Regions from separate parts of the Pseudonocardia abyssalis genome, predicted to be linked through region 2. Evidence: predicted binding sites of a transcription regulator. Region 2 holds the regulator's gene; each other region holds the start of a gene.
What was found. Region 2 encodes LexA, which represses DNA repair genes until DNA is damaged. Its sites were predicted from a motif close to CGAACACGTGTTCG; they were not measured.
Positions count from the first base shown of each region.

Region 1 (10,329 bases), 990 kb from region 2:
GAACACCGAGCCCGCCGACACCGACCAGGCGACGTCGATGATCCGCTCGGAGCGGCTCTGCAGCTCCGCGGCGTTCGTGCAGTCCGTGCGGTGCACCGAGATCCCGCCGCCGCGGGTGACGAAGCCCAGGATGTCGTCGCCGGGCACGGGGGTGCAGCAGCGGGCGAGCTTCGTGTAGAGGTCGGCCAGGTCGGCGGAGTCGCCCCGGACCACGACCCCGGCGTCGCCGGTGGCGCGCCGGGTCCGGACCGTCGACGGGGTGGCCCGCTCGGCGAGCTCCTCCTCCGCGTCCTCGATCCCGCCCAGCAGCGCGACGAGCCGCTGCACGACGTGCCGCGCGCTCGCGTGACCCTCGCCGACCGCGGCGTAGAGCCCGGACAGGTCGGGGAAGTGCAGCTCCCGCGACAGCGCGGCCATCGAGTCGGCGGAGACGAGCCGCTGCAGGGGCACACCGGTGCGGCGGGCCTCACGGGTGATCGCGTCCTTGCCGTTCTCGATCGCCTCCTCGCGGCGCTCCTTCGCGAACCACTGCTTGATCTTGGTGCGGGCGCGCGGGGACGCGGCGAACGCGAGCCAGTCGCGCGACGGCCCGGCCCCCTCCGCCTTGGAGGTGAAGATCTCGACGACGTCGCCGGACTCCAGCTTGCGCTCCAGCGCCACCAGCCGGCCGTTGACCCTGCTGCCGATGCAGCGGTTGCCGACCTCGGTGTGCACGGCATAGGCCAGGTCGACGGGCGTGGAGCCGAGCGGCAGCGTCAGCACGTCGCCCTTCGGCGTGAAGACGAAGATCTCCTTGGTGCCCAGGTCGAAGCGCAGCGACTCCAGGAAGTCGCCGGGGTCGGCGGCCTCCCGCTGCCAGTCGAGCAGCTGGCGCATCCACGACATGTCGTCGACCTCGACGGTCGATCCCGCGTGCGACGCCGCGCCGTTCTTCTGTGCGGTCTCCTTGTAGCGCCAGTGCGCCGCGATGCCGTACTCCGCGGTGCGGTGCATCTCCGCGGTGCGGATCTGGCACTCCAGCGGCTTGCCGTCGGGCCCGATCACCGTGGTGTGCAGCGACTGGTAGACCCCGAACCGCGGCTGCGCGATGTAGTCCTTGAACCGCCCGGGCATCGGCTGCCACAGCGCGTGGACCATGCCCATGGCCGCGTAGCAGTCGCGCACGTCGTCGACCATGATCCGCACGCCGACGAGGTCGTGGATGTCGTCGAAGTCGCGGCCCTTGACGATCATCTTGCGGTAGATCGACCAGTAGTGCTTCGGCCGGCCCTCGACGGTCGCGGCGATCCGCGCGGAGTCGAGCTGGGCGGTGACCTCGTCGATGACCTGCTTGAGGTACGTGTCGCGCGACGGGGCGCGGGTGGCGACGAGCCGGACGATCTCGGAGTACTTCTTCGGGTGCAGGATCGCGAAGGACAGGTCCTCGAGCTCCCACTTGACCGTGGCCATCCCGAGCCGGTGCGCGAGCGGCGCGAAGACCTCCAGGGTCTCGCGCGCCTTCTTCGCCTGCTTCTCCGGCGGCAGGAACCGCATGGTGCGCATGTTGTGCAGCCGGTCGGACAGCTTGATCACCAGGACGCGGGGGTCGCGGGCCATCGCGACGATCATCTTGCGGATCGTCTCGGCCTCGGCCGCGTTGCCGTACTCGACCTTGTCGAGCTTCGTGACGCCGTCGACGAGCTGGGTGACCTCCTCGCCGAAGTCGGCGCGCAGGCGGTCGAGCGAGTAGTCGGTGTCCTCGACGGTGTCGTGCAGCAGCGCCGCGACCAGCGTGGTGGTGTCCATGCCCAGCTCGGCGAGGATCGTGGACACCGCGAGCGGGTGCGTGATGTACGGGTCGCCGGACTTGCGCTTCTGGCCCTCGTGCTTGGCCTCGGCGACGTCGAACGCGCGCTGCAGCAGTGCGAGGTCGGCCTTGGGGTGCACGGTGCGGTGGACGCTGGCCAGCGGCTCCAGCACCGGCGCGACGACGGCGACGCGCTGCGGCGTCATCCGGCGGGCGATCCGGGCCCGGACACGGCGGGTGGCCGAGGGCTTGGCGGGGCCGTCCGGGGTGGGGACCGGGGGCGCTGCCGGCTGGACGTCGGTCACCTCGGTGAGGATAGACGCTCTAGGCGTGCAGGAGCGCGTGCACCGGCAGCGGCGCCAGCGCCTGGCGCCCGGACAGCGCGGTGAGCTCCAGCAGCGCCCCGAACCCGATGACCTCGGCCCCCGCGTCGGCGAGCAGGGCGACCGTGGCCGCCGCCGTGCCGCCGGTGGCCAGCACGTCGTCGACGACGAACACGCGCGCGCCCGGCGCCACGGTGTCGGCGGGCAGCTCCAGGGTGGCGGTGCCGTACTCGAGGTCGTAGGTGCGCGATCCGGCGACGCGCGGCAGCTTGCCCGCCTTGCGCACCGGGATCATCCCGACACCCGCGACGAGCGCCACCGCGGCCCCGAGCAGGAACCCCCGCGCCTCGATGCCGGCGACGACGTCGGCCTCCCCCACGCACGCCGCCAGCTCGGTCGCGACGGTGGTGAACGCGCGGGCGTCGGCGAAGACCGGGGTGAGATCCTTGAACAGGATCCCGGGGCCCGGGTAGTCGGGGACGTCGTGGACGAGCCCGAGGACGTGGGTGAGCGAGCCGTCCTCGTCGAGGTCGGGGTCGGCGACGGTCACGTGCGCCGACGTCCGGTGGGCCGGTTGGCCTGCGGCCGCTGCGCAGGCGCCTTGCCCGGACGCGACGGCACCCCGGACGCGGCCGTGAGCGCCTTCTCCTTGCGCAGCTCGGTGGCCAGCACGGCGTCGTCGCCGACTCCCGGTTCGCCGACGCCCGGGTCGCCGACGTCCGGGTCGCCGGCGCCCGGGGCGGCGGCGCGCAGTCGGCGCATCCGCACCCGCTCGGCCTGCTCGCGGACCTTCGGGTCGCGCAGCTTGAGGTCGACGAGCAGCGGCGTGGCCAGGAGCAGCGAGGACACGGCACCGGCGATGATGCCGACCATCTGCACCAGCGCGAGGTCGGCCAGCGTGCCGACGCCGAGCACCCCGACGCCGATCACCAGCAGGCCCAGCACCGGCAGCACCGCGATCAGCGAGGTGTTGATCGAGCGCATCAGCGTCTGGTTCAGCGCGAGGTTCGCCGCCTCGGCGTAGGTGCGGCGGGAGAGCCCGAGCAGCCCGCGGGTGTTCTCCTTGACCTTGTCGAACACCACGACGGTGTCGTAGAGCGAGAAGCCGAGGATCGTCAGCAGGCCGATCACCGTGGACGGGGTGACCTCGAACCCGATGATCGAGTAGATGCCCGCGGTGACGACGACGTCGTGCACCAGCGCGACCAGAGCCGCGATCGCCATGGAGCGCTCGAAGTAGAACGCCAGGAACACCGTGACCAGCACGAGGAACACCGCGAGCGCGATGACGGCCTGTCGGGTGATCTGGTCGCCCCAGCTGCCGCTGACCGCGCTGTCGCTGATCGCGGTCTGCGTCGGCGTACCGTCCGGCCCGACCGGGGCGAACTCGGCGAACAGGGCGTCCTTGAGTGTGACGAGCTGCGCGGCGTCGAGCGTCTCGGAGCGGATCTGCACCGACTGCGCCGCCCCGGTGCCGGCGACCTGCACGGCGGCCGGCTCCTCGCCGACGGCCCGCTCGTAGACCGCCCGGACGGACTCGACGTCGACCGGGGTCGTCGTGCCCGACGTCGGGAACTGGATCTGGGTGCCGCCGGTGAAGTCGATGCCGAGGTTGAAGCCCCGGATCGCGATCGACAGGATGCACACGAGCACCAGCACGCCGAACGCGACGTACCAGGTCTTCCGCCGGCCGACGACGTCGAACGCGCCGGTGCCGGTGTAGAGCCGGGCGAACACGCTGGGCATGTCAGGCCCCCTTCGTGGTGGAGACGCGACGTCCGGACGCGGCGGCGGTGGCCTTCTTGTGCTCGGCCCCCATCCGCGCGGCGGAACCGAGGCCGGAGAACTTGGAGCTGCCGAACACCTTGTTGTTCGACGCCAGCGCGACCAGCGGGTGCGTCACGAGGAACACGACGACGAGGTCGAGGACCGTCGACAGGCCCAGGGTGAACGCGAAGCCCTTCACCTGCCCGACCGCGAGCACGTAGAGCACGACGGAGGCCAGGAAGCTGACGGCGTCGGCGGCGAGGATCGTGCGCCGCGCGCGCACCCAGGCCCGCGGGACGGCGGAGCGGAACGTCCGGCCCTCCCGCATCTCGTCCTTCAACCGTTCGAAGAAGATCACGAACGAGTCGGCCGTGATCCCGATGGCGACGATGAACCCGGCCACGCCCGCGAGGTCGAGGGTGAACCCGATCCAGCGCCCGAGGAGCACCAGCACGGCGTAGACGACCGCCCCGGACAGGATCAGCGACAGAATCGTCAGCAGTCCGAGCACGCGGTAGTAGGCGAGGCAGTAGAGGAAGACGAGCAGCAGACCGACGCCGCCCGCGATCAGGCCGGCCTGCAGGGAGGCGAGCCCGAGCGTGGCCGAGACCGTCTGCGCCTCCGACGAGGTGAACGACAGCGGCAGCGAGCCGTAGCGCAGGATCCCGGCGAGGTCCTGGGCCTCCTCGGGGGTGAACTGGCCCTCGATCCGGGTGTCGCCGTAGATCGCGGAGTTGATCCGCGGGGCGGAGACGACCTCGCCGTCGAGCACGAACGCGGCGTTCTTGCCGATGTTCGCCGAGGTGTACGCGCCCCAGGTGGCGGCACCGCTGGTGGTGAACTGGACGCTCACGACGGTGCCGATGCCGCCCTGCGCGGGCTGGGCCTGGGCCCCGGCGATCTCGGTGCCCTCCAGCAGGATCGGGGCGAGCACGTACTTCGCGGTGCCGTCGACGTCGCAGGCGACCAGCGGCAGAGTCGGGTCGTCATAACCGCGCAGCGGGTCGTTCGCGGTGCAGTCCAACGTGGCGAGGGCCTGCTGCTGCACGGCCGGGTCGGTGCTCTGCCGCAGGGCCCTGGCCTCGTCGATGGCCGCGGCCAGCTCGGGGTCGGCCGGGGCGTCCGGGATGTCCGCCGCGGGGGCGTCGGGGGCGGGAGTCGGTTCCGGCGTGGGGCCGGGCGTCGGCGCCGTCAGCGGGGTGGTCTGCGCGACGGGGGCCACGTCGGTCTCGACGACCGGGAGGCCCGCGCCCTGCGGCGTCCCCGTCGGGGCGGCGGGGTCGGCGGGGTCGGCGGGGGCGACCTCGGCAGGCGCGGCCGGGTCGCTGGGTACCGCCGGGGCCGTGGCGGGCGCCGGGGCGGCGGCGACGGGGCCGCCGACCACCTCGCGGATGCGCAGCTGCGCGGTCTGGCCCAGCGACCGGGCCTGCTCGCCGTCGTCGCCGGGAACGGTGATCGTCAGGTTGTTGCCGTCGAGCACCACCTCGGAGCCACCGACACCCAGCCCGTCGACGCGCTGCTGGATGATCGCCTGCGCCTGCAGCAGCTGGTCGCGCGGGGCCTGCGCCCCGGTCTCGGTGCGTGCCTCCAGCGTGACGCGGGTGCCGCCCTGCAGGTCGATGCCGAGCTTGGGCGTGATGGCGCCGTCACCGGTGAAGAACACCAGCGAGTACAGGACGGCGATCACGCCGACGAACGACGCGAGGTAGCGCCAGGGGCGGATCTGCCCCGGGGTGGTGGCCACGGTGGTCTCTTCCTGACGTCACGCCGCGGCCGGTGGCCGCGGCGGGGGTTTCAGCCGCTCAGCTCTGGGTGGCGCCGTTGGAGTCGTTGTCCTTGACCAACGACGGCGGGGCGTCGTCGTTGGTCAGGGCGTCGGCGGGCTCGGACGCCACGACCTTCTCCCGGACCGAGCCCCGCACCCAGGTGGTGATGACGTCGTCGGCGATCTCCAGGTCGACGGTCTCCTTGTAGGAGACGTCGACGACCGTGGCACGCAGGCCGGAGGCGGTGACGACGATGTCGCCGACCACCAGGTCGGACTGCATCTGCTGCATCTCCGCCATCTGCCGGCGCTGCTTGCGCCCCGACAGGAAGATCGGGATGAACAGCAGCAGGATGAACAGGGGGAACAGCTGCGAGAGGTCCATGGTCTCCGTATCTCCGCACGTCGTCGGCCGGTGGGTGAGTCTGCCAGCCCGGCCTCAGAACAACGGCGGAGGGCCACCCGGGAGGACGTCCGGCGGAGCGGTGAGGCCCAGATGGGCCCACGCGGACGCCGTGGCGACCCGCCCTCGTGGCGTCCGGGCGAGCATGCCGGCCCGGACGAGGTAGGGCTCGCAGACCTCCTCGACGGTACCCGGCTCCTCCCCCACCGCGACGGCCAGCGTCGAGACACCCACCGGGCCGCCGCCGAAGGACCGCACCAGCGCGCCGAGCACGGCCCGGTCGAGGCGGTCCAGGCCGAGCTCGTCGACGTCGTAGACGGCCAGTGCGTCGCGGGCGACCGCCCGGGTGACCCGGCCGTCGGCCCGGACCTCCGCGAAGTCCCGCACACGGCGCAGCAGCCGGTTCGCGATGCGGGGCGTGCCGCGGGAGCGCCCGGCGATCTCCTCGGCACCGTCGGGGTGCAGGTCGACGCCGAGGATCACCGCGGCGCGGCGCAGCACCCGCTCCAGCTCGTGCGGCTCGTAGAACTCCATGTGCGCGGTGAACCCGAACCGGTCGCGCAGCGGACCGGTCAGCGCACCGGACCGCGTCGTGGCCCCGACCAGGGTGAACGGGGCGATGTCGAGCGGGATGGACGTCGCGCCCGGGCCCTTGCCGACGACGACGTCGACCCGGAAGTCCTCCATCGCGAGGTAGAGCATCTCCTCCGCGGGACGGGCGATCCGGTGGATCTCGTCGATGAACAGGACGTCGCCGGGGGCGAGGTTGGACAGCATCGCGGCGAGGTCACCCGCCCGCTCCAGCGCCGGGCCCGAGGTGAGGCGCACCGCGGCCCCCAGCTCCTCGGCGACGATCAGCGCGAGGCTCGTCTTGCCCAGCCCGGGAGGCCCGGACAACAGGATGTGGTCGGGCGGGGTCCCCCGGCCCTGCGCGCCCTGCAGCACCAGCTCCAGCTGCTCGCGCACGCGGGGCTGCCCGATGAACTCGGTGAGGTTGCGGGGGCGCAGGGAGGCGTCGACCTCGACGTCCTCGGGCTCGGCGGCGGCGCTCAGCTCACCCACGGCCGCCGCCCCCTGCTCCGCGCACCGCTACGCACCGGTCCGGCCGACCCCGCAGACCTGCGGGCCTCGCACCGACCGCCGGCGCTCTGCGCGGCGACCGCGGGGTCTGCGAGGTGCTCACCGGAGACGTGCTCCCGCAGGACGCGCTCGCCGATGTCGTGCTCACGGGGGATGTGCTCACCGGGACCGGCCCAGGCTGCCGAGCGCCGCACGCAGCAGCGTCGCGGCGTCGGCGTCGGCGTCGCGGGCCAGCGCGGCGTCCACCGCGGTCTCCGCGGTCTTCGGGGTGAAACCCAGCCCGACCAGTGCCTCCACGACCTCGTCACGACGGGTGCCGGTGACGGGCGTGGGCAGCGTCGCAGCCGGCGCGGCGGCGGTGGCCACGACCTTGTCCTTGAGCTCCAGCACCATCCGCTGCGCGACCTTCGGGCCGATGCCGGGCACCCGCGTCAGCACCTTGGTGTCGCCGTCGAGCAGGGCGCGGACGACGTCGTCGGGGGTGAGGACGGCGAGCGTGGCCAGTGCGAGCCGCGGCCCGATGCCCGCGACGGACTGCAGCAGCCCGAACAGCTCCCGCTGGTCGGCGTCGGCGAACCCGAACAGCGTCAGCGAGTCCTCGCGCACCACCAGCACCGTCGACAGGCGCGCCTGCTCACCGCGGCGCAGCCCGGCCAGCGTGTTGGGGGCGGCGACCACCGCGAGCCCCACCCCGCCGACCTCGACGACGGCGTGGTCGAGCGCGATCTCCAGCACCTCACCCCGCACCGACGAGATCACGGTGACATCCCTCCTGGTCGCTTGCTGGTCACTGGCCCGCAGGCTCGCACACACCGTCCGCGGGTCGCACACAGGTCCGGTCCCGTGTGCGAGCCCCCGACCCTCCGTGCGAGCCGGCTACCTCGCCGCCCGCGCCGCCGCCGCGAGACGGGCGCGGTGCGCCTTCGCCAGCTCGTCGGACCGCACCTTGGCCTGCGCCATCCGCTCCATCATCGGGGCGCGCCAGCAGTGGCAGATCGCCAGGGCCAGTGCGTCGGCGGCGTCGGCGGGGCGCGGGGCCTGCGCCAGCCCCAGCACCTTGGTGACCATGATCGTCACCTGTTCCTTGCCCGCGCGGCCCTCCCCCGTGACGGCCGCCTTCACCTCGCTCGGCGTGTGGAACGCGACCGGCAGCCCGGCCCGGGCGGCGAGCAGAGCCACCACCCCACTGGCCTGCGCGGTGCCCATCACCGTGCGCACGTTGTGCTGGCTGAACACCCGCTCGATCGCGACGACGTCGGGCCGGTGGCGCTCGATCCACCGCTCCACCTCGGCGCCGACGGCGAGCAGGCGCTGCTCCAGCGGCAGGTCCGGCGCGGTCCGCACCACGTCGACGGCGACGGCGCGCACCGTACGCCCGGACGCGCCGTCGACGACCCCGAGGCCGCACCGCGTCAGCCCCGGGTCGACTCCGAGCACCCGCACCTGGTTCCCCCTCCGCGAACACCTGTTCGACGACGGAGGCTACCGGCGCCCCGGCCCGGGACCGCGGGGGCACGCCGGAGCGCGCCGGTCTGGTCCTGCCCGACACCCGTCCCGACCGCGACGACCTCACCCCGGGCACGCACTGGGTCACCGGCCGTTCACCCGCGCCCCCTACGGTCCGGTCCGTGTCCGACCGCCACGTCCTGTTCCGCGAGTTCCTCCGCGCCCCCACCCGCGTCGCCACCGTCACCGCCAGCTCCGACGCGCTGGTCGCGGCGATGCTCGCCCCGCTGGACCTCGGCGACGACCCGACGGTCGTGGAGCTGGGGGCGGGGACCGGCCGCGTCACCGACGCCCTCGTCGCCCGGCTCGGCGGCCGCGGCCGCCACGTCGCCGTCGAGCTGAACCCGGAGCTGGCGCGGCGCCTCGCCGCTCGCCACCCCGGCGTCACCGTCGTCTGCGCCGACGCCGGGCGGCTCCCCGGGGTGCTGCGCGAGCACGGGATCGACCGCGTCGACGCCGTGTCCAGCCTGCTGCCCTGGATCGCCTGGCACGCCCCGATCGCCGACCTGGCCGCCGCCGCACTGACCCCGACCGGCACGTTCACCCAGGTCACGCTGCTGCCGACGACCTGGATGCCACCGGCCCGCCGCCAGGAGCACGCCGTGCGGGCCCGGTTCGCCGAGGTCTCCCTCAGCCGCCCGGTGTGGGCGAACCTGCCCCCGGCCCGGGTGCTGGTCGCCCGCCGGCCCCGGCCGGGCACGACCTGATCTCGGTGCGGCTGCACAGCCGCACCATCGTGCTGCTGCCCGATCCCGACCCACCGGCGACGAGGATCCGGCGGGGTCGTTCCGTACGCTCGGGGGAATGCACGTGGAGATCGTCGCGCTGCACACCTCGCCCGTCCACGCCTACTCCGGACGTCCCGGCGACGGCCCCCTCCCCGACCCGGACGGCGGCGCCCACGACCGCATCGAGGTCCGCGCCGGGCTCGGGGTCGTCGGCGACCGCTACTTCGGCCATCCGGCGCACCGCACCGCGTCGGTCACCGTGCTCGCCGTCGAGTCGCTGGAGCACATGGCCGCGGAGCTGGACCTGGCCGCGGTGCCGGACCCGCTGCGGACCCGCCGCACGATCGTCCTGCGAGGCTTCGCCGTCGACGACCTGCCGCGCGGTTCCGAGTTCTCGCTCGACTCCGGCGACGGCCCGGTCCGCTTCCGCGCCCACCGTCCGGCGAACCCGTGCGCCTGGATGGACGTCGTGCTGGCGCCCGGGGCCTTCCGCGCCCTGCGCCACCGGGGCGGGATGCGCTGCGAACCGCTCACCGACGGCGTGCTGGGCCTCGGCCCGGCCGTCCTGGGCCATGGCTGATCCGGAGGCCGCTCACGCCCGCGCAACCGACGCGCAACCTCGTGGGGCGACCCTGCCGGAGTCCGTGACTCCCGCCGCCGAGAGGTGCACCGTGCCCACACTGATCCACGAGTTCGATTACCACGTCGACGTGGGCGGGGTCGCCGACGTCGGGACCGGCCCGTACGGCCACCGGATGATCGCCGCCGGGTCCGGCGGGAAGGTCGTCGGCGACCGCCTCACCGGGACGATCGCCCCGTCGGCAGGCGGCGACTGGCTCCTGCTGGGCCAGGACGGCTACGGGCGGCTCGACGTCCGCAACACCGTGCTCACGGCCGACGGCGCCTGCGTCTACATCCAGCTGCACGGTCTCGTCGAGCTGACTCCTGCGGTCCTGGCCGTCTTCGCGGGT
Region 1 covers NZ_JADQDK010000001.1:1,905,749-1,916,077, forward strand. Annotated here, with positions in the region: gene I4I81_RS09135 (RelA/SpoT family protein) at 1-2,091, opposite strand, end outside; gene I4I81_RS09140 (adenine phosphoribosyltransferase) at 2,111-2,659, opposite strand; gene secF (protein translocase subunit SecF) at 2,656-3,855, opposite strand; gene secD (protein translocase subunit SecD) at 3,857-5,620, opposite strand; gene yajC (preprotein translocase subunit YajC) at 5,679-6,026, opposite strand; gene ruvB (Holliday junction branch migration DNA helicase RuvB) at 6,081-7,106, opposite strand; gene ruvA (Holliday junction branch migration protein RuvA) at 7,284-7,883, opposite strand; gene ruvC (crossover junction endodeoxyribonuclease RuvC) at 8,001-8,567, opposite strand; gene I4I81_RS09175 (class I SAM-dependent methyltransferase) at 8,753-9,337, shown strand; gene I4I81_RS09180 (molybdenum cofactor biosysynthesis protein) at 9,435-9,938, shown strand; gene I4I81_RS09185 (DUF3237 domain-containing protein) at 10,030-10,329, shown strand, end outside.
Region 1: the regulator LexA is predicted to act here: its motif matches at 8,583-8,596, upstream of ruvC (crossover junction endodeoxyribonuclease RuvC).

Region 2 (10,329 bases):
TCGGCGGCCTTGCCCATGCGCAGCTCGAGCAGCTCGGTGGAGCTGCCGACCTCCACCGGGGCCTTCGACGAACCTGCCGGGGGGCCGGCGACCGGCTCGGTCTCCACGCCCTGGCGCAGGCCCTCGACGTCGACCGTCTCGCCGTACTGGTCGGCCACCTGCGCGGTGCGCTCGTCGGCGGAGAAGATGCCGAGCTGCGCGCGCTTCTCGTACGGCAGGTGATCGAGCGCGAGCCGGCGGAACAGGTAGTCGAGCACGCTGGTGGCGATGCGCAGGTCCGGGTCGTCGGTCATGCCCGCCGGCTCGAAGCGCAGATTGGAGAACTTCGAGACGTAGAACTCCAGCGGGATGCCGTACTGCAGGCCCACCGAGATCGACATCGAGAACGCGTCCATCACGCCCGACAGCGTGGAGCCCTGCTTGCCGAGCTTGACGAAGATCTCGCCGACGCCGCCGTCCGGGTAGGCGCCCGCGGTGAGGTAGCCCTCGGCACCGCCCACGGTGAACGACACCGTCTCACTGGACCGCTTCTTGGGCAGGCGACGCCGCACCGGCCGCTGTTCGACGACGGTGACGGTCTCCTTCTCCCCCCCGCCGGAGGACTTCGCCGACTTGCCCGCCGAGAGCGGCTGGCCGACCTTGCAGTTGTCGCGGTAGATCGCCAGCGCCTTGAGGCCGAGCTTCCAGCCCTCCAGGTACACGCGCTCGACGTCCTCGACGGTGGCCGTCTCCGGCATGTTCACCGTCTTGGAGATCGCACCGGACAGGAACGGCTGCACCGCGGCCATCATGCGGACGTGGCCCATGGCGGCGATGACCCGCTCGCCCATCGCGCAGTCGAAGACCTCGTAGTGGTCGGTGCGCAGGCCGGGGGCGTCGACGACGTGCCCGTGCTCGCCGACGTACTCGACGATGGCCTCGGCCTGCTCGGCCTGGTAGCCGAGCTTGGTCAGCGCCCGCGGCACCGTCTGGTTGACGATCTGCATCGACCCGCCACCGACGAGCTTCTTGAACTTGACCAGCGCGAGGTCCGGCTCGATGCCGGTGGTGTCGCAGTCCATCATCAGGCCGATGGTGCCGGTGGGGGCGAGCACCGAGGCCTGCGCGTTGCGCCAGCCGTTGCGTTCCCCCGCCGCCAGGCAGTCCTTCCACGCGATGGTGGCGAGCTTGTGGATCCCGGAGCTCGCCGGGAACGTGCGGACGTCGTCGTTGGCCGCGGCGTGCTTGCGCATGACGCGCTGGTGGGCGCTCGCGTTGCGGGCGTAGCCCTCGTACGGGCCGACGACGCCGGCCAGCTCGGCGGAGCGCTTGTAGGACGCGCCGGTCATCAGCGAGGTGATGGCCGCGGCCAGCGCCCGGCCGCCCTCGGAGTCGTAGGCGTGGCCGGTGGCCATCAGCAGCGCGCCGAGGTTGGCGTAGCCGATCCCGAGCTGTCGGAACGCGCGGGTGGTCTCGCCGATCGGGTCGGTCGGGAAGTCGGCGAAGCAGATGGAGATGTCCATCGCGGTGATGATGAGCTCGACCGACTTCTGGAAACGCGCGGCGTCGAACTGGCCGTCGTCACCGAGGAACGTGAGCAGGTTCAGCGACGCGAGATTGCAGCTGGAGTTGTCCAGGTGCATGTACTCCGAACACGGGTTGGACGCGGAGATCCGGCCCGATTCCGGGGTGGTGTGCCAGTCGTTGATGGTGCCGTCGTACTGGATACCGGGATCGGCGCAGGCCCACGCGGCCTCGGCGATTCCGCGGAACAGCTTCTTCGCGTCGACCGATTCGATGACCTCACCGGTCATCCGCGCGCGGAGCCCGAAATCGGTGCCCGCCTCGACGGCCCGCATGAACTCGTCGGTGACCCGGACGGAGTTGTTGGCGTTCTGGTACTGCACCGAGGTGATGTCGGAGCCGCCGAGGTCCATGTCGAACCCGGCGTCGCGCAGTACGCGGACCTTGGCCTCCTCCTTGGACTTGGTCTCGACGAACTCCTCGATGTCGGGGTGGTCGACGTCGAGGACGACCATCTTCGCCGCGCGGCGCGTGGCCCCGCCGGACTTGATGGTGCCCGCGCTGGCGTCGGCGCCGCGCATGAACGAGACCGGCCCGGAGGCGGTGCCGCCCGAGGAGAGCAGCTCCTTCGAGCTCCGGATCCGGGAGAGGTTCAGGCCCGCGCCGGAGCCGCCCTTGAAGATCAGCCCCTCCTCGCGGTACCAGTTGAGGATCGACTCCATCGTGTCGTCGACGGCGAGGATGAAGCACGCGCTGACCTGCTGCGGCGAGGTCGTGCCGACGTTGAACCAGACCGGGGAGTTGAAGCTGAACACCTGGTGCAGCAGCATCCAGGTGAGCTCGTGGGCGAACACCTCGGCATCGGCGTCGGTGGCGAAGTAGCCGTTGTCCAGGCCCGAGCGGTGGTAGACCCCGACCACGCGGTCGATCAGCTGACGCAGGCTCGACTCGCGCTCCACCGCCCCGACCGCGCCGCGGAAGTACTTGCTGGTGACGATGTTGGTGGCGTTGACCGACCAGGTGCTCGGGAACTCGACGCCGCGCTGCTCGAAGTTGATCGTGCCGTCGCGCCAGTTCGTCATGACGACGTCGCGGCGTTCCCAGGTGACCTCGTCGTAGGGGTGCACGCCGGCGGTGGTGTGGATCCGCTCGATCGTGAGGCCCGCAGCGGGCCGGGTGGCCCGGGGTGCCTTCTTCCCGCGTCCGGACGCGGTGCCGACGGTCTCGGTCATGGGTGTTCCCTCTCCTGCGCGCACGACGGACCGGGGTCCTGGGGGCGCGCCAAGTACGACTGGTGCGGTGATGGCGGTGATGACGGGAGTGCGCGACGTCCGATTCAACGGTGTCGGGTGCGGTGACGGCGCGGTGGTGCGTCGGGCGGCCGGACCGGGCCGCCGATCGGTGGGACTGGTCAGACGGGCGCGGCGCGGGCGGGTGTGTCGCGCGCGGGTGTGTCGCGCAGGTCGGCGATCTCCTTCTCGAAGTCCTCGATCGAGGAGAAGGACCGGTAGACGCTCGCGAACCGGAGGTAGGCGACCTCGTCGAGGTCGCGGAGCGGGCCGAGGATCGCCAGGCCGACCTCGTGGCTGGGGATCTCGGCGGTGCCGCCCGCGCGGACGGCCTCCTCGACGCGGTGCGCGAGCTGCGCCAGCGCGTCCTCGTCGACGGGCCGGCCCTGACAGGCCCGGCGGACACCGCTGACGACCTTGTCGCGGCTGAACGGCTCCGTGACCCCGCTGCGCTTGACGACGGCCAACACCGCTTCCTCGACGGTGGTGAACCGGCGCCCGCAGGAGGCGCAGGAGCGCCGGCGGCGGGTGGCGACCCCGTCGTCGACCTCGCGGGAATCGATGACCCGGCAGTCGGAGTGGCGGCAGAACGGGCAGCGCACGGACAACCCCCTCCGACGAACCGGAACCCCATCCCTGGGCTAACGACGCCCATGTAACCACAACATGTGGGGGCAGGAAAAGCCGGGAGGCCCTATCGGTGGCGTCGCGTCGTCCGAACGGGCACGCAGGCGCACCGCACCGCCGACCCGCACGCGAAGCGTCAGCCCCCGAGGACCCCCGCCACCTGCACGGGCGACGTCACCACCGGCGTGCGCGAGGTGCTGCTCACGTCCGGCGCACCGGAGTGCCGGGCCGCCGCGGCGACGTCGGCCAGCAACCCCAGCAGGACGACGATCGCGGCCGTGAGGAGCGCCGTGCCGACGGCGGCGGCCACCCGCCGGCGCCGCAGGACCTTCGCGGGCAGCACCGGGACGGTGCGCAGCAGCACCCGCTCGCCGCGGTGCGCCCGCTCCCCCGCCGACCCGCCGGCCGGCCGGGCGGGCTGCGCCGGCCGCACGGCACGGAGCGGCTGCACGGGCCGCACCGGCCGCGGCCCGTGGGCCCGCCCGCGCCTCGGGAGCTCCCGGGCGGGACGGGGCGGTCGCAGTGCCGTGCCGCCGTACCGCATTCCGTCCTCGATCTGATCGTGCATCGGACTCCACCCTTCGCTCGGACCCGTTCCCGCACTCCGGCCGTTCGAACGGGAACACATGTTCGAACGATCGCTGAGCGATGTGTACCACCGACCACCGACAGAATCGAGAGAACGGGGCGTGTCGTTCGAACATGTGTTTGGCGAGAACCGGAATCGGGGCTACGGTCGGGTCCACGACACACGGGCCCGGTCCGCACGGATCGCCCGCCCGGTCCCGATCAGCAGCACCGACGAGCAGTACCGATGAGCAGTACCGACGAGCAGTACCGACGAGCAGTACCGACGAGCAGTACCGACGAGCAGTACCGACGAGGAGGCACGAGGACATGGCACGGGACGAGCCCGGCCCGACGGGTGGCGACGACGAGGGAGTACGCCCCGGGCCGACCGCCCGGGTGAGCACGTTCCCCGACCCCGCGAGCGCCCCCGTCGGCCTCACTCCCCGGCAACGCAAGGTGCTGGAGGTCATCCGCGACTGGGTGGAGCGCCACGGCTACCCGCCGAGCGTCCGCGAGATCGGCGACGCCGTCGGCCTCACGTCCACCTCGTCGGTGCACCACCAGCTGCGCACCCTCGAGCGCAAGGGCTACCTGCGGCGCGACCCCAACCGCACCCGCGCGGTCGACGTCCGCCCGCCCGACGAGCAGCCCGACGCGGCGTCGTCGGACACCGGGGTCGTCGAGCGGCCCACGCCTGCCTTCGTGCCGCTGCTCGGCACGATCGCCGCCGGTGGACCGATCCTGGCCGAGCAGGCGGTGGAGAGCGTGTTCCCGCTGCCGCGCGAGATCGTCGGCGAGGGCACCCTGTTCCTGCTGAAGGTGCGGGGCGACTCGATGGTCGAGAAGGCCATCACCGACGGCGACTGGGTGGTCGTACGCCAGCAGCCCGTCGCCGAGAACGGCGAGATCGTCGCGGCGATGATCGACGGCGAGGCCACGGTCAAGACGTTCACCCGGCGCGACGGGCACGTGTGGCTGATGCCGGCCAACGCGGCCTACGACCCGATCCCCGGTGACGACGCCACGGTGCTCGGGCGCGTCGTCACGGTCCTGCGGCGGCTCTGACGCCCGCGGGCACCACGATCACCGGATAGCGGGCGGTGCGCACCAGCACCCCCGCCACCCCGCCCAGCAGCAGCCGCTGCATGAAGCGGTAGCCGCGGGAGCCCACCACCAGCACGTCCGTGCGGTCCGGCAGGGCGGCGAGCGTGGCCGCCACCGGGCCGATGACGACGTCGCTGATGGCGTCGACCTCCACCGGCAGCGACGCGATGCCCTTGTGCGCGAGCGCCTGGGCGGCCGGCACGGCGTCGGCGTCCTCCGCGACGGTCACGACCCGTACCGCGGCTCCGGTCCGGCCGGCGAGGTGCACGGCCACGGTCACCGCCCGGTCGGCCTCCGCGCTGCCGTCGTAGGCGACGGTCACCACGGTCATGATGCCGGTGCCGAGGTGCCGGTAGCCGCGCGGCGCGATCGCCACCGGGCAGCGCGCGAGCGGCAGCAGCCGCTGCACCGTGCGGCCGGGGGCGAGGCGGCCGAGCAGGCCGTGACCGGTCGACCCCACCACGAGGACGGCGGCCCCCACGTCGTCGGCGTGGTCGGCGAGGACGTCGGCCACGGAGCCGGGTGTGAGGGCCACGAACTCCGGCTCGTCGTCGCCCCAGCCGTCGCCGATGAGCCGGCGCGCCTGCTGGAACCGGGCCGCCGCGACCTTGCGCGCCTTCTCCCGCCACCGCGGGTCGCGGGCGACCACCGCGAGACCCCGTGCGTCGGTCGGGTAGACCGTGGCCACCACCGCACTCAGCCCGGTGAGCCGGGTCAGCTGCGCACCCAGGACGAGCGCGTCGTGCCCGCCCGGCGTGTCCTCGTAACCGGTGACGATCGGCACCGCGCGCCTCCTTCGGCCACGATCACCGTAACCGCGCAGGGGGCCGCGCCGGTTACGTCCGGGAAACGTCGCCCGCCGCCCGCCCGTGATCGCGGCACACCGCACACCATGGCCCCCGCGAGGGCCGGTACGTGCGGCCGAACCCGATCACCGACCCCACCGGGGGCGGCAGCGTGCAGCCAGCAGCGATCACCGGCCCCGACAGAGGATCCGGCGGCATCCGTCCGCTCCCACAGCCCCCCCGCCGGGCGCCATCACCGGCTCAGCGGCGCCGGGCCCGCCAGGAGAGCGCCGCGGCGAGCAGCACCAGCAGGCCCACGGCCACCCCGCCGCCGATCAGGGCGGGCAGCCACTCGGGTGCGGGCTCGGCCACGGGTTCCGCGGGGGTGTCTGCGGGCGGGGTGAACGGCTGCGCGGCCAGTGCGGCGGCCCCGGGCACCGCGCGCAGCTCCCCCGGCACCCCGCCGCGGGTCTCCGAGGCCGAGAGCAGCGTGCCGTCGGCCTCGAACGTCACGGCCTCGCCCTGCGGCTCCCCGGCCAGCGGCACCCGCGCGGGCTCGCCCTGCAGCGCGGTCGCGATGTCGCCGTCGACGACGGGGAACAGCCAGGCGTCGGTGTACGTGCGCAGCGCGACGACCCGCCCGTCGGTCGACATCGCGGCCCCCGTGACGGTGCGCGACCCGATCCCGCCGACCGGCCCGCCCTCGGTGTCGGAGACGGGCAGCGACACCTGCGCCACGCGCTCCAGCGGGAACGGCCCCCTGCCCTCGGGAGCCGAGGTGGGCCGGTACACCCCGGCGGGCGTCCCGACCTCCTTGGTGATCACGAACGGCACCCCGTCGGCGTCGACGAGCATCGCCTCGGCGTCGTGCGGGCCGTCGGGGTAGGCGAAGCGGTGCAGCCGGGCCTCCCCGCGCACGGGCAGCACGATCGCGGCGACGGTCTCGCGCGAGCGCTCGTTGTCGCCGGTGTCGGCCACCCAGAACTCCCCGTCGGGCCCCAGCGCGAGGTCCTCGGCGTCGAACGGGTCGACGTCGGCGGTGCGGGTGTCGACGATCTCGCAGCCCCCGCCCGATCCTCCAGGATCCAGGCGGTGCACCTGCACGCTGCGGCCGCCGTCGGACATCGCCCACACCTCACCGTCGGCGACGACCATCCCGGACAGCTCCGCGAGCCGGTCGTCGGTGACCGTGCAGCGGACCTCGGGCGCGGGTGGGGCCGCGACCGCGAGGGCCGCCACCAGGAGCAGGCGGATCAGTGCGAGCCCTCCACCAGCACATACGGCAGCACCGCCGTGGCCAGCTCGGCGCCGACCCGCGCGTGCATCCGCGTGCCGTCGGGCGTGTGCTCCTCCGCCAGCACCTCCCCCTCGGCGTGCACGCGGGCGACCAGCGAGCCCTCGACGTAGGGCATCAGCAGCTCCACGTCGACCTCCGGGCGCGGCAGCAGCTCGGCGATGCGGGCCTCGAGCTTGTCGATGCCGTCGCCGCGCTTCGCCGAGACGAACACGGCGTCGGGCAGCAGGTGGCGCAGCCGGGCCAGCTGCAGGTCACCGGCCGCGTCGGTCTTGTTGACGACCAGCAGCTCGCGCGGCATCGTGCCCTGCTGCTTCTCCCCGATCTCGACGAGCACCTCGCGGACCGCCTTGATCTGGTCCTCCGGGATCGCGTCGGAGGCGTCGACGACGTGCACGAGCAGGTCGGCCCCCGCCGTCTCCTCCAGCGTGGACCGGAACGCCTCGACCAGCTGGTGGGGCAGGTGCCGCACGAAGCCGACGGTGTCGGTGAGCGTGTACGTCCGGCCGTCGGAGGTGGACGAGCGGCGGGTCGTCGGGTCGAGGGTCGCGAACAGCGCGTCCTCGACGAGCACGCCCGCGCCGGTCAGCGCGTTGAGCAGGCTCGACTTGCCCGCGTTGGTGTAGCCGACGATCGCGACGCCCGGGATCTCGTTGCGCCGCCGCGACCCGCGCTGGGTCTCGCGGATCTGCTTCATGGCGCCGATCTCGCGGCGCAGCTTGGACATGCGGTCGCGGATGCGCCGCCGGTCGAGCTCGATCTTCGTCTCACCGGGGCCGCGGCCACCGATGCCGACTCCGCCCGCGGCGCGACCACCGACCTGCCGCGACAGCGCCTCGCCCCAGCCGCGCAGGCGCGGGAGCAGGTAGGACAGCTGCGCGAGCTCGACCTGCGCCTTGCCGTCCCGGCTGCGGGCGTGCTGGGCGAAGATGTCGAGGATCAGCGCGGTGCGGTCGACGACCTTGACCTTGAGCTTCTCCTCCAGCTGCCGCAGCTGACCGGGCGAGAGCTCGCCGTCGCAGATGACGGTGTCGGCGCCGGTCGACTGCACGACCCCCAGCAGCTCCTCGACCTTGCCGGAGCCGATGTAGGTGGCGGGGTCGGGCTTGGGGCGCCGCTGGATGAGCGCGTCCATCACCTGGGAGCCGGCGGTCTCGGCGAGGCGGGCGAGCTCCTCCATGGAGCCGCGGGCCTGCTCGGAGGTGCCCTCGGTCCACACCCCGACGAGCACCACGCGCTCCAGGCGGAGCTTGCGGTACTCGACCTCGGTGATGTCGGTGAGCTCGGTGGACAGCCCGACGACGCGGCGGAGCGAGGAGCGTTCCTCGAGCTCGTAGTCGCCGGTGGCGTTGGAACGGGACAGGACTGGTTCAGTCATCGTGTGAGTCATGCTCCCACGACAACGCCGGTTCTAGTCGAGTGATTCCGCGTCCAGGTCACCGTGCGCGACCAGCACGGCGGGCCCGTGCAGGATCGTCGTGGAGTCGGTGACGGTGACGCGCAGCCGCCCGCCGGGTGTCGAGACGCCGACGGTGCCGGTGTCGCGCCCGGCGTGCCGCAACGCCGCCACGACGGCGGCGACGGTCCCGGTGCCGCACGAGCGGGTCTCCCCCACGCCGCGCTCGTGCACGCGCATCCTCACCTCGTCGCCGACCACCGGCGTCACGAACTCGACATTGACCCCGTGCGGGAACAGCGACGGGTCGTGGCCGGGCGGGCGGGTGAGGTCGAGCTGGTCGATCGCGACGTCGGTGACGCACGCCAGGTGCGGGTTGCCGACGTCGACCGCGACGCCCGCGAAGGCCTCCCCGTCGACGCTCGCGGTGCTGGCCTCCCCGACCTCGGCGCGACCCATGTCGACCGACACCTCGTCGCCGTCGATCCGCACGGTGCGGACGCCGCCGCGGGTGCCCAGCGCCAGGTCGACGCCGTCGGCGAGCCAGCCGCGGTGCACGAGGTAGCGGGCGTAGACGCGTACTCCGTTGCCACACATCTCGGCGAGGCTGCCGTCGGCGTTGCGGTAGTCCATGAACCATTCGACGCCCGGCTCGGGCTCCGGTCCGTCACCGAGTGCGGCCCAGCGGACGACGCGCAGCACACCGTCGGCCCCGAGGCCGCGGCGGCGGTCGCACAGCGCGGCGACGCGGGCAGGCGTCAGGTCGAGGGCACCATCGGGATCGGGGAGCACCACGAAGTCGTTCTCGGTGCCGTGACCCTTGCTGAACTGCACGTCACGACGATAGCGCCAGTGCGCGGTCGAGGAGATCCGGTGCGGCGGCGTCGAGCCAGTGCACCCGGCGGTCGCGCCGGAACCACGACCGCTGGCGGCGGACGAACCGGCGCGTCGCGCGGACGGTGTCGGCGGCCGCGGTCGTCATCTCCCCGCCCGCGAGGATCTGTTGGTAGCCCAGTGCGCGCGACGCGGTGAGCCCGTCGCGCAGGCGCACCAGGCCCCGGGCCTCCTCCACGATCCCGGCGGCGAACATCCGGGCGACCCGGCGGGCGACGCGGACGTCGAGCTCGTCGGTCGGACGGTCGACGCCGAGCAGTCGAGCGTCGTAGCGGGGCACGGCCGCGTCGGGCAGCCGGGCGGGGAACGGCTTCCCCGTGAGCGCGATGACCTCCAGCGCCCGCACGATCCGGCGCCCGTTGCCGGGGAGCACGACGTCGGCCGCGGCCGGGTCGACCGCCGCGAGCCGCGCGTGCAGCGCGGCGGGGCCGTGCGCGGCGAGCTCGGTCTCCAGCTCCGCGCGCAGGGCCGGGTCGGTGCCGGGGAACTCGAGCTCGTCGACGACGGACTGCACGTAGAGCCCCGACCCGCCCACCAGCACCGGGGTGCGGCCCGCGGCGAGCAGCGCCTCGATCGCCGCACGGGCGTCGCGCTGGTAGGCGGCGACGGACGCGGTCTCGGTGACGTCGAGGACGTCGAGGAGGTGGTGGGGCACCGCGGTGCGCTCGGCGGGCGTCGGCTTCGCGGTGCCGATGTCGAGCCCGCGGTACAGCGCCATCGCATCGGCGTTGACGATCTCGCCGTCGAGGTGCCGCGCCAGCGCCAGACCCAGCGCCGACTTGCCCGTCGCGGTCGGGCCGACGACGGCGATCAGGCGGGGCACCAGACCGCCACGTGGTAGCCGACGCCGTACGGCGCGCCGGAGTA
Region 2 covers NZ_JADQDK010000001.1:2,899,700-2,910,028, forward strand. Annotated here, with positions in the region: gene I4I81_RS14075 (vitamin B12-dependent ribonucleotide reductase) at 1-2,735, opposite strand, end outside; gene nrdR (transcriptional regulator NrdR) at 2,915-3,394, opposite strand; gene I4I81_RS14085 (hypothetical protein) at 3,556-3,870, opposite strand; gene lexA (transcriptional repressor LexA) at 4,317-5,054, shown strand; gene I4I81_RS14095 (universal stress protein) at 5,032-5,877, opposite strand; gene I4I81_RS14100 (SdiA-regulated/phytase-like domain-containing protein) at 6,140-7,117, opposite strand; gene hflX (GTPase HflX) at 7,132-8,550, opposite strand; gene dapF (diaminopimelate epimerase) at 8,584-9,402, opposite strand; gene miaA (tRNA (adenosine(37)-N6)-dimethylallyltransferase MiaA) at 9,404-10,285, opposite strand; gene I4I81_RS14120 (class III extradiol ring-cleavage dioxygenase family protein) at 10,273-10,329, opposite strand, start outside.

Region 3 (10,329 bases), 2.6 Mb from region 2:
GCCTCTCGTTCGGCGCACCGACCCCCGCGGAGATCGAGCTCGCCGAGGCGATCATCGGCCGCGTCGGGCCGGTGGAGCAGGTGCGGCTGGTCAACTCCGGCACCGAGGCCACGATGAGCGCGATCCGGCTGGCGCGCGGCATCACCGGCCGGAAGGTGATCGTCAAGTTCGCGGGCTGCTACCACGGCCACGTCGACGCGCTGCTCGCCCAGGCCGGTTCCGGCGTCGCGACGCTCGGGCTCCCGACCAGCCCCGGCGTCACCGGTGCGCAGGCGGCCGACACCGTCGTCCTGCCCTACAACGACCTCGCCGCCGTGCGCGCGGTGTTCGCCGAGCGCGGCTCCGAGATCGCCTGCGTGATCACCGAGGCGGCCGCGGGCAACATGGGCGCGATCGCGCCGGTCCCCGGGTTCAACGCGGGGCTGCGCGACATCTGCCACGAGCACGGCGCGCTGTTCGTCGTCGACGAGGTGATGACGGGCTTCCGCGTCTCGTCGTCGGGCTGGTTCGGCGTCGACGGGGTGGCGGGTGACCTCTACACCTTCGGCAAGGTGATGTCCGGCGGTCTGCCCGCCGCCGCGTTCGGCGGATCCGTGGAGCACATGTCCCACCTGGCCCCGGCCGGGCCGGTCTACCAGGCGGGCACGCTGTCCGGGAACCCCGTGGCCGTCGCCGCCGGGCTCGCGACGCTGCGCGCCGCCGACGACGCCGTCTACGCCACCCTCGACGCCAACGCGAAGCGCCTCGGCACGCTGCTCGGCGACGCGCTGTCGGCGGCGGGCGTCCCGCACCGCGTGCAGTACGCGGCCTCGATGCTCTCGGTGTTCTTCACCGAGGACGAGGTGCACGACTACGCGGGCGCGCAGGCCGCGGCGACCTGGCGCTTCCCCGCGTTCTTCCACGCGCTGCTCGAGCGCGGGGTGTACCCGCCGCCGAGCGCGTTCGAGGCCTGGTTCGTCTCCGCTGCCCTCGACGACCGGTGCTGGGAGACCATCGAGGCCGCGCTGCCCGCCGCCGCACAGGCCGCCGCCACGGCCACCTCGCCCGCCGAGGCGGGCCAGTGACACGTCCAGGGACGCGCACGACCGTCCACGTCCTGCGCCACGGAGAGGTGCACAACCCCGACGGCATCCTCTACGGCCGCATTCCCGGCTTCCGGCTGTCCGACAACGGCCGTCACCAGGCCGAGCTCGTCGCGAAAGCGCTGTCGGAGGCCGACCTGGGCGCCGTCGTGGCGTCGCCGCTGCAGCGCGCGCAGGAGACCGCCGCCCCCATCGCCGCCGCGCACGGCCTCGACATCGGCACCGACGAGGGGCTGATCGAGGCGGGCAACCAGTTCGAGGGGCTCAAGGTCGCCGTCGGCGACGGTGCGCTGCGCTCGCCGCGGCACTGGCCCAAGCTGCGCGACCCGTTCACGCCGTCGTGGGGCGAGCCGTACCTGGAGATCGCGCACCGGATGCTCGGGGCCGTGCACCGCGCGCGCGAGCTGGCGCCGGGGCGCGAGGTCCTGTGCGTGTCGCACCAGCTGCCGATCTGGACGCTGCGCCGGTTCGTCACCGGGCAGCGCCTGTGGCACGACCCGCGCCGCCGCCAGTGCGGGCTGGCCTCGCTGACGACGCTGGTCTTCGACGACGCCGAGCTGACCCAGCTGCGCTACTCCGAGCCCGCGGGGGCCAGTGACCCGCGGACGACCGGCGCATGAGACGGCTCGCCCTCGCGGTCGTCGCGGTGCTGGCGCTGGCCGGCTGTTCCACCAGCCGGGACGCCGTCGCGAACGACGGGGAGTTCACGTTCGTCGCGCCGGGCGGCCAGACCACGATCCTCTACGACCCGCCCGCCGACCGCGGTCGTGTCACCGGGATCTCCGGTGAGAGCCTGCTGAACCCCGGCACGGAGGTCGGCGTCGACGACTACCCGGGCCAGGTCGTGATCCTCAACGTCTGGGGCTCGTGGTGCGGGCCGTGCCGCGACGAGATGCCCGACCTGCAGTTCGTGCAGGACTCCGTCGAGGGGGTGTCGGTGCTCGGGCTCGACGTCCGGGACTCCCGTGACGCCGCCGCCGACTTCGTGCGCGACCGGGGGCTGACGTTCGACTCGATCTACGACAGCCCGGCCCGCACGCTCGCGCAGCTGTCGGGCTACCCGCGCAACACCACCCCGTCGACGCTGGTGCTGGACAAGCAGCACCGGGTCGCCGCGGTGTACCTGACGCAGATCCGGATCACCGAGCTGATCCCGGTCGTCGAGCGGCTGGTGGCCGAGCCCGCCTGACTCGCACTACACGTTGTAGAACCCGGCGCGCGGGACCGGGCTGGGCGGGCCTACCCTGAACCGTGATGGACCCCTCGACCACCCTCGCGGTCTCCGGCCCGCTGCTGGTCGCGGCCCTCGTGGCCGTGCTGGCGGGAGCGGTGAGTTTCGCGTCCCCGTGTGTCGTCCCGCTGGTACCCGGCTACCTCGCCTACCTCGCCGGTCTGGTGGGCGCCGACTCGCCGCCGGCCACCGCGGCGCAGGCGCAGCAGCGGCGCAGCGGGAAGTGGCGGGTGGCCGGGGCGGCGGGGCTGTTCGTCGCCGGGTTCACGGTGGTGTTCGGCGCGATCCTGACGGGCGTCGTGTGGCTCGCCGACACGCTCGTCGCGAACGAGGCGGTGCTGCAGCGCGTCGGCGGGGTCGTGATGATCGCGATGGGGCTGGCGTTCGTCGGGCTCATCCCGGTGCTGCAGAACGAGCGCCGCGTGCACTGGGTGCCGCGCGCCGGGCTGTGGGGCGCGCCGCTGCTGGGTGCGGTGTTCGGGCTGGGCTGGATCCCGTGCATCGGCCCGACGCTGGCCGGGGTCGTCGCGGTCGCCGCGGGCACCGGGGGCGGGTCGCTGCGCGGCGTCGTGCTCACGCTCGCCTACTGCGCCGGCCTCGGGCTGCCGTTCGTGATCATCGCGCTGGGGGCGTCGCGCGCCGTCACCGCGCTCGGCTGGCTGCGCCGCAACACCCGCGCCATCCAGATCGGCGGCGGCGTGCTGATGGTGGCCGTCGGCGTCCTGCTCGTCACCGGGGTGTGGGGCGGGCTGCTGGCCCAGCTGCAGGTCTCGATCGCCGGCTTCACCCCGGCGCTGTAGATGGTCACCGACACGCCCGTCCGGCCCACCCCGCCGCGCACACCCCCGCCGGGCTGGATCGCGCTGCGCAACGCCTGGCGCGCGCTGACGTCCATGCGCACCGCGCTGATCCTGCTGTTCCTGCTGGCCGTCGCGGCGATGCCGGGGGCGCTGTTGCCGCAGCGCTCGCTCAACCAGCGTCTCGTCGACCAGTACTTCGTCGACTACCCGACGCTCGCGCCGCTGCTCGACCGCGTCGACGCGTTCGACGTGTTCGCCGCCCCGTGGTTCGCCGCGATCTACCTGCTGCTGATGGTGTCGCTGATCGGGTGCGTCCTGCCCCGCACCGTCGACGACGCCCGCGCGCTGCGCGCGAAACCCGTCGCCACCCCGCGCAACCTCGCCCGGCTGCCGCACCACGGCGCGGGCACCCTCGACGCCGACCTCGACGGGGCCGCCGAGCGGGTGCGCGGGCAGCTGCGCGGCTGGCGGGTCGCCGAGCGCGAGGAGGACGGCGGGCGCCGCACGTTCTCCGCGGAGAAGGGCTACTCGCGGGAGATCGGCAACCTGGTCTTCCACCTGTCGCTGGTGGGGCTGCTGATCGGGTTCGCGGCCGGCAAGCTGTTCGGCTACGAGGGGCAGGTGATCGTGCCCGCGGGCGGCGGGGAGTTCTGCAACACCGGGATCCTCGGCTACGACTCCTTCCGTGCCGGCACGCTCGTCGACGGCACCGACCTCGCGCCGTTCTGCGTCCGCGTCGACGACTTCACCGCCACCTACCTGCCCACCGGCCAGCCCGACCGCTACGACGCCGCCCTGAGCTACCAGACCGGCGACGACCTCGACACCGGCAGCGCCGACGCGTGGCGTTCGTTCCCGCTGTCGGTCAACAACCCGCTGCGCACCGACGGCGCCCGCGTCTACCTGCTGGGCAACGGGTACGCGCCGATCTTCACCGTCACCTTCCCCAACGGCGACGTCCGCACCGGCGACGTCCAGTGGCGTCCCGTCGACCAGGCGACGCTGCTGTCGGAGGGGGCCACGAAGTTCGAGCCGCCCGGCGTCACCGACGAGGAGCAGCGGCGCACCGGGCAGCTCGCGATCACCGGGCTGCTCGCGCCCACGACGTCCGGCGGCACCGTCGTCACCTCGGTGTTCCCCGACCTGCGCGACCCGGAGGTCGCGATCGACGTGCTGCGTGGTGACCTCGGCCTCGACGACGGCCGCGGTCAGTCGATCTTCGAGGTGGACCAGGCGCAGGTCGACTCCGGCGAGCTGGTGCGGGTGGCACGGGAGAACCTGGTGCCGGGGCAGAGCCTCACGCTCGACGACGGCACGCAGATCCGGTTCGACGGCGTGCGCAAGTGGGTCAACCTGCAGATCAGCCACGATCCCGGCCAGATCTGGGTACTGGTGTTCGCGGTGACGATGCTGACCGGTCTCGCGGCCTCGCTGGGGGTCCGGCGCCGCCGGTTCTGGGCCCGGCTCACCCCCTCCGACCAGCCCGGACGTAGCGTGGTGGAGCTCGGTGGGCTCGCCCGCACCGACCGCGCCGGGTACGGCGAGGAGTTCGACCGCCTCCGGGCGGACCTGTTGGAACCCCACGTGGTGAAGGACGCCTGATGCTCGCTCAATACAGCGACCTCCTCTTCATGGCCGCCGTCGGCGTGTACGTGTTGGCGATGGTGCTGCACGCCGTCGAGTTCGCCGCCGCCCGGTCGGCGAAGCCGGTGCTGGTGGGGGCCGGGGGACCGGACGTGGTCGAGGTCGCTCCCGCGCCCGCCCGCAGCGAGCGCTGTGCACGCATGGCCGTCTCGCTGACGGTGCTCGGCGCGGCACTGCAGTTCGCGTCGATCGTCACCCGTGGGCTGGCGGCGGAGCGCTGGCCGTTGGGCAACATGTACGAGTTCGTCTCCGCGATCTGCCTGGCCGCGATCGTCGGATGGCTGGTGATGCTGCGCCGCTCGCCGGTGACGCGCGCCGTCGGTCCGTTCGTGGTGCTGCTGGTCGTGGTGCTGCTGTTCCTCGCCGGGACCGTGCTGTACGCCCAGGCCGCGCCGGTCGTGCCCGCGCTGCAGTCGTACTGGTTGGTCATCCACGTCACGACGATCACGATCTCGTCGGGCCTGCTGCTGGTGCCCGGTGTCGCGAGCATCCTGTTCCTGGTGCGCGGGGCGGGGTGGCTGACCGACCGGCTCCCGTCGTCCGACGTCCTCGACCGGCTCGCCTACCGCGTCACGATCATCGCGTTCCCGCTGTTCACGTTCGCCGTCATCGCCGGGGCGATCTGGGCCGAGGCGGCGTGGGGCCGGTTCTGGGGCTGGGACCCGAAGGAGACCGTCGCGTTCGTCTCCTGGGTGGTCTACGCGGCCTACCTGCACGCCCGGGCCACCGCCGGCTGGCGCGCGGCCCGCGCGGCCTGGATCAACGTGGCCGGGTTCGCCACCGTGCTGTTCAACCTGTTCTTCATCAACATGGTGGTCGCCGGCCTGCACTCCTACGCCGGCCTGGGCTGATCGCGTCAGGGCCACCCGTACGCGCCTCGACCACGGGCGGCGACGCGACTACCGTCGGCGTCCGTGGCAGGGTCAAGCGGTCGGTACGACGGGTTCGACGGGAAGCGTTGATGACGGAGCGTGATTCCGAGGGCGACGGGGACTACGCCGACGGCTCGGTCGGTCGTTATGTGCGCGAGCAGTGGGGCGCCGCGGCCCCACCTCGCAAGACCCGCCCGTACGTGGCGCCGGTGCAGGAGCCGGAACCCGGGACCACGGCCGACGACGAGCTCGCGGGTGACTCCTCGCTGCCCCTGCGCCCCGCACCACCGGCCCACCGGCTCGACGAGCTGGCCGGGCACGACGACGTCGCGGCATGGGCGGAGCGGGGGCGGGCGGCGGCGACGCGTCCGCCCACCGGTGCCGAGGGGCGTGGGGGTGACGACGGGTCCCGGGAGGCCGGGGCGGGTTCCACCGAGGTGCGCTCCGCTGGCCCCGTACCGGAGTCCCGTGTTCCCGCTGCCCGCGCGCCGGAGCCCCGGATGCCCGAGAGCCTTCCCGACGCCCGCGGCGGTGCCGAAGCCCGGTCCGCCGATGCCTGGTCCGCCGATGCCCGGCCCGCCGACGTCCGGGGGGCGGACCCGCGCCGTGCCGCCGCTCCCGTCGACGACCGCACGGGAGGCGGGACGGGTGACGCGCACCCGGTGCCGTCCCGGCCCCCGGCCGCCGCACCGCCGCCCGCGCGCCCGCCGCGCCCCCCGATCCAGCCCGACCCCTCCGGCGCCACGGGACCCTCCGCCACGGGACCCTCCGCCACGGGCAACGGCGCCGCCGACACCGGCCCCCGCACCCCGCCGCGCGGAGCGCCGCGGTGGACCGACCCCGGCGCCGTCGCCGCGCAGCAGGCGCAGCACGCGCGAAACCCCGAGCAGCCCGACCTGTCCTCGGCCCGCCTGCTGCGTCCGAGCAAGCGCCCCCCGCAGTCGGGGTGGCGCCGGCTGGTCTACGTGCTGTCCGGGCGCCTGATCAACCCGGGGGAGAGCCCGCTCGACGTGCGCCGCCGCGAGCTCACCGTGCGCGTCAACCAGCCGTTGCTGGGCTGCTACAAGATCGGGGTGCTGAGCCTCAAGGGCGGCGTCGGCAAGACCACGATGACGGCCACGCTCGGCGCGACGTTCGCGTCGCTGCGCGGCGACCGCGTGGTGGCCGTCGACGCCAACCCCGACCGCGGCACGCTGAGCCAGAAGATCCCGCTGGAGACCAGCGCCACCGTGCGCAACCTGCTCCGCGACGCGCAGCGCGTCCGCCGCTACACCGACGTGCGCGCCTACACCTCGCAGGGCCCGTCGCGGCTCGAGGTGCTGGCCAGCGAGCAGGATCCGGCGGTGTCGGAGGCGTTCAGCGAGGACGACTACCGCCGCACCGTCAACCTCCTCGAGCACTTCTACAACATCGTCCTCACCGACTGCGGCACCGGACTGATGCACTCCGCGATGTACGGCGTGCTCGGCGTGGCCGACCAGTTGATCATCGTGTCGTCGAGCTCGATCGACGGGGCGCGCAGCGCGTCGGCCACGATGGACTGGCTCGACGCCCACGGCCACGGCGACCTCGTGCGCAACGCGGTGGCCGTGGTCAACAGCGTCAGCCGCTCGACGGGCGGCGTGGACCTGGACCGGGTGGCCGAGCACTTCGCGGCACGCTGCCGGGCCGTCGTGCAGATCCCCTTCGACGCGCACCTGCAGGAGGGCGCGGAGGTCGATCTGGACAGGTTGGAGCCGCAGACGCGGCTGGCCCTGCTGGAACTGGCCGCCGCCGTGGCCGATGCGTTCGCCTCGGCCCACAGCAGTGGCTGAACCCCGGGATCAGGCCGGGGGGTCGTCCTGGCGCTTCACCCGCTCGTCGAGCTGGCGCAGGAAGTCGGGGTCGTCGTCCGGGCCGCTGACGCGCGGACGCGACGGGCCGGGGACGGCCGGCTCCCCGGTGGGCGGTGCGTCACCGCGAACGGTGCTCATCGCCTTCCAGAGCACCAGTGCGATGATCGCGGCGCCGACGAACGCGATGAAGAACAGCATGGCCACCACCTCCGCCGTCGAGGTTAGCGGAGGTGGGGCGTGACGGGGGTGAAGCCGCCGGATGCGTTCGGCGGAGGGTGGTCAGCCGTGCGCGGGCGGTAGCGTCGCCTCACTGGTCAGGTCGGCGAGCAGGCCGCGGACCTCGGACTCGCGGAACCGACGGTGCCCGCCAGGGGTGCGGATCGAGCCGATCCGACCGGCCGATGCCCAACGGGTGACGGTCTTGGGGTCGACGCGGAACAGGCCGGCGACCTCGCCGGGGGTGAGGAGTCGTTCCTCGCTGCTCGTGGGTGCTGCCATGGTGCGCCTCCAGGTGGAATGTCCTGATACATCGTGACACTCGGGACCCCGGGTACTCGAACGGTTGTCCGGAGGTAAAGGGCGCCTAAAGGACGAAACGGACGATCGTCCGGGCCCTTCGGCGGCGTCGTAGGCTCGGGGCATGACGTCACCACCGGCCCCGGGCCTGCTGCCCACCATCGGGCTCTACGCGCTCGCGCGGCTCGGGCTCGTCGCCGTCGTCGCCGCGCTGCTCGCACTGGCCGGCGTCCCGGTGCTGGTCGCCGTCCTCGTGGGGCTGATCGTCGCGCTGCCGCTGTCGATGGTGCTGTTCCGCGGGCTGCGGTCCCGGCTCGACGCGGCCCTCGCCGAGGCCTCCCGGCGGCGCGGGGTGGAACGCGAGGCCCTGCGGTCGCGGCTGCGCGGGGAGAGCGAGTAGCGGCTGCGCCGCCCGTGCGCGGAGTCGCTCGTCAGGGCCGCCCTCTGCGCGCCCCCGGGGGTCAGAGCACGCCGCTGAGTGCCGCGCCGACGCCGGTGAGGACGGACCATCCGAGCAGCGTCACCCCGGTGGCTCCGAGTACGCGGACGAGCGCGCGCCCGTCGGCCCCCGCGAGCACCTGGCGGGCCGGCAGGAACGCCAGCGGCAGCGCGGCCAGGGCGATCAGCATCGGCCAGCTGCGCAGGCCGGCCAGTGCGGAGAGCAGGAACGGCGCCGCGACGAGGGCGACGTAGAGGCGGCGGGTGTCGGTGTCGCCGAGCAGGACCGCGAGCGTGCGCTTGCCGGAGACGGCGTCGGTGGGGATGTCGCGCAGGTTGTTGGCGACGAGCACCGCGCACGTGAGCAGCCCGACCCCGACCGCGCCGATCACCGCGAGGGGGCTCGGCGGCCCGCTCTGGGTGATCACGGTGCCGAGCACGGCGACCGGCCCGAAGAACACGAACACCGCCACCTCGCCGAGCCCCGCGTAGCCGTAGGGCCGGGAGCCGCCGGTGTAGAACCAGGCGCCCGCGATGCACAGCGCCCCCACCGCGATCAGCCACCACTGCCGGGAGATCGACACCAGCGTCAGGCCCGCCAGACCCGCGACGACGAAGCAGCCGAAGGCCACGGAGCGGACGGTGGAGGCCGCCGCCAGCTTCGACCCGACGAGGCGCAGCGGCCCGACCCGGTCGTCGTCGGTGCCGCGGATGCCGTCGGAGTAGTCGTTGGCGAAGTTCACCCCGATGACCAGCGCGACGGCCACGAGGAGGGCCAGCAGTGCCCGGCCCGGGGCGACGGTCCCGGCCCCGATCGCGGCCCCGGTCCCGACCACGACCGGGGAGACGGCGGTCGGCAGGGTGCGCGGGCGGGCGCCCTGCACCCACTGGTTCAACGTGGCCACACCGGAACGCTATCCGGCCCGGTCCCCGCGGTCGCCGCGGTGGGTGGTGATCGGTCCGGTCGCCACGTGGCCCGCCTCACCGACGGGCGTCGGGGCGGAGGGGTGATCGGTCCGAGGTGAGCGCGGTGGCGGGGCCGGTCGCCACATCGCCCGTCTCGGAACGATCACCGTGGGTGGGCGGTGTCGGTGATCGTTCCGAGGTGGGGTGGTGGTCGGTCCGGCGACCGTGCCGCTCAGCTCGGAACGATCACCCGGGGGAGGTGGTCGCGGTCGGGTCGGTGGTGGCGGTCGGTCCGGCCGGAGCGGCGGCGCCCGTCGGGGCGGAGGCGGCAGGGTCGTCGGCGGGGGCGGTGGTCGCGTCCGTGGCGTCGGACGGGGAGGACACGGTGGCGTCGGACGGGCCGGCGTCGGACGGGCCGGCGTCGGACGGGCCGGCGTCGGACGGGGTGGCGTCGGACGGGGTGGCGTCGGACGGGGTGGCGTCGGACGGGGTGGCGTCGGACGGGGTGGCGTCGGACGGGGTGGCGTCGGACGGGGTGGCGTCGGACGGGGTGCTGCTGGACGGGGAGGTGCTGCTGGACGGGGTGGCGTCGGCGGGGGTGTCGGCGTCGGCGACCGTCGGGGTGTCGGCGGTGGCGTCGGGAGCCGGGGTGGTTTCGGGGGACGGGCCGGAGGTGTCGCAGTCGGCCACACCCTCGGCGTCGCTCACCTCGTCCGCCTCGATGTACTGGTCGGTGCCGACCCGCAGCCAGATACCGGACGCGGCGGACAGGGCGCACTCCACCGGCACCGCGGCGCGCTGCGCGGCGACGCCCACGACCTCGGCACCGGCCTCGGGGGCCGCGAGGACGTCGACCGGCCCGTCGGAGTTCACCAGCGAGAGGCGGACCGAGCCGGTCCACAGGTAGTCGACGGTGACCCAGGAGTTGTCGGTCAGGCCGAGAGCGTCCCAGAACAGGCCGTCGCCGAGGTCGATGCCGGCCGGGTTGGAGGGGGTGCGGCCGTA
Region 3 covers NZ_JADQDK010000001.1:5,541,954-5,552,282, forward strand. Annotated here, with positions in the region: gene hemL (glutamate-1-semialdehyde 2,1-aminomutase) at 1-1,064, shown strand, start outside; gene I4I81_RS27245 (histidine phosphatase family protein) at 1,061-1,702, shown strand; gene I4I81_RS27250 (TlpA family protein disulfide reductase) at 1,699-2,271, shown strand; gene I4I81_RS27255 (cytochrome c biogenesis CcdA family protein) at 2,337-3,113, shown strand; gene resB (cytochrome c biogenesis protein ResB) at 3,114-4,715, shown strand; gene ccsB (c-type cytochrome biogenesis protein CcsB) at 4,715-5,608, shown strand; gene I4I81_RS27270 (MinD/ParA family ATP-binding protein) at 6,130-7,443, shown strand; gene I4I81_RS27275 (hypothetical protein) at 7,453-7,662, opposite strand; gene I4I81_RS27280 (BldC family transcriptional regulator) at 7,744-7,962, opposite strand; gene I4I81_RS27285 (DUF4229 domain-containing protein) at 8,105-8,380, shown strand; gene I4I81_RS27290 (1,4-dihydroxy-2-naphthoate polyprenyltransferase) at 8,442-9,323, opposite strand; gene I4I81_RS27295 (DUF8814 domain-containing protein) at 9,571-10,329, opposite strand, start outside.
Region 3: the regulator LexA is predicted to act here: its motif matches at 8,020-8,033, upstream of I4I81_RS27280 (BldC family transcriptional regulator).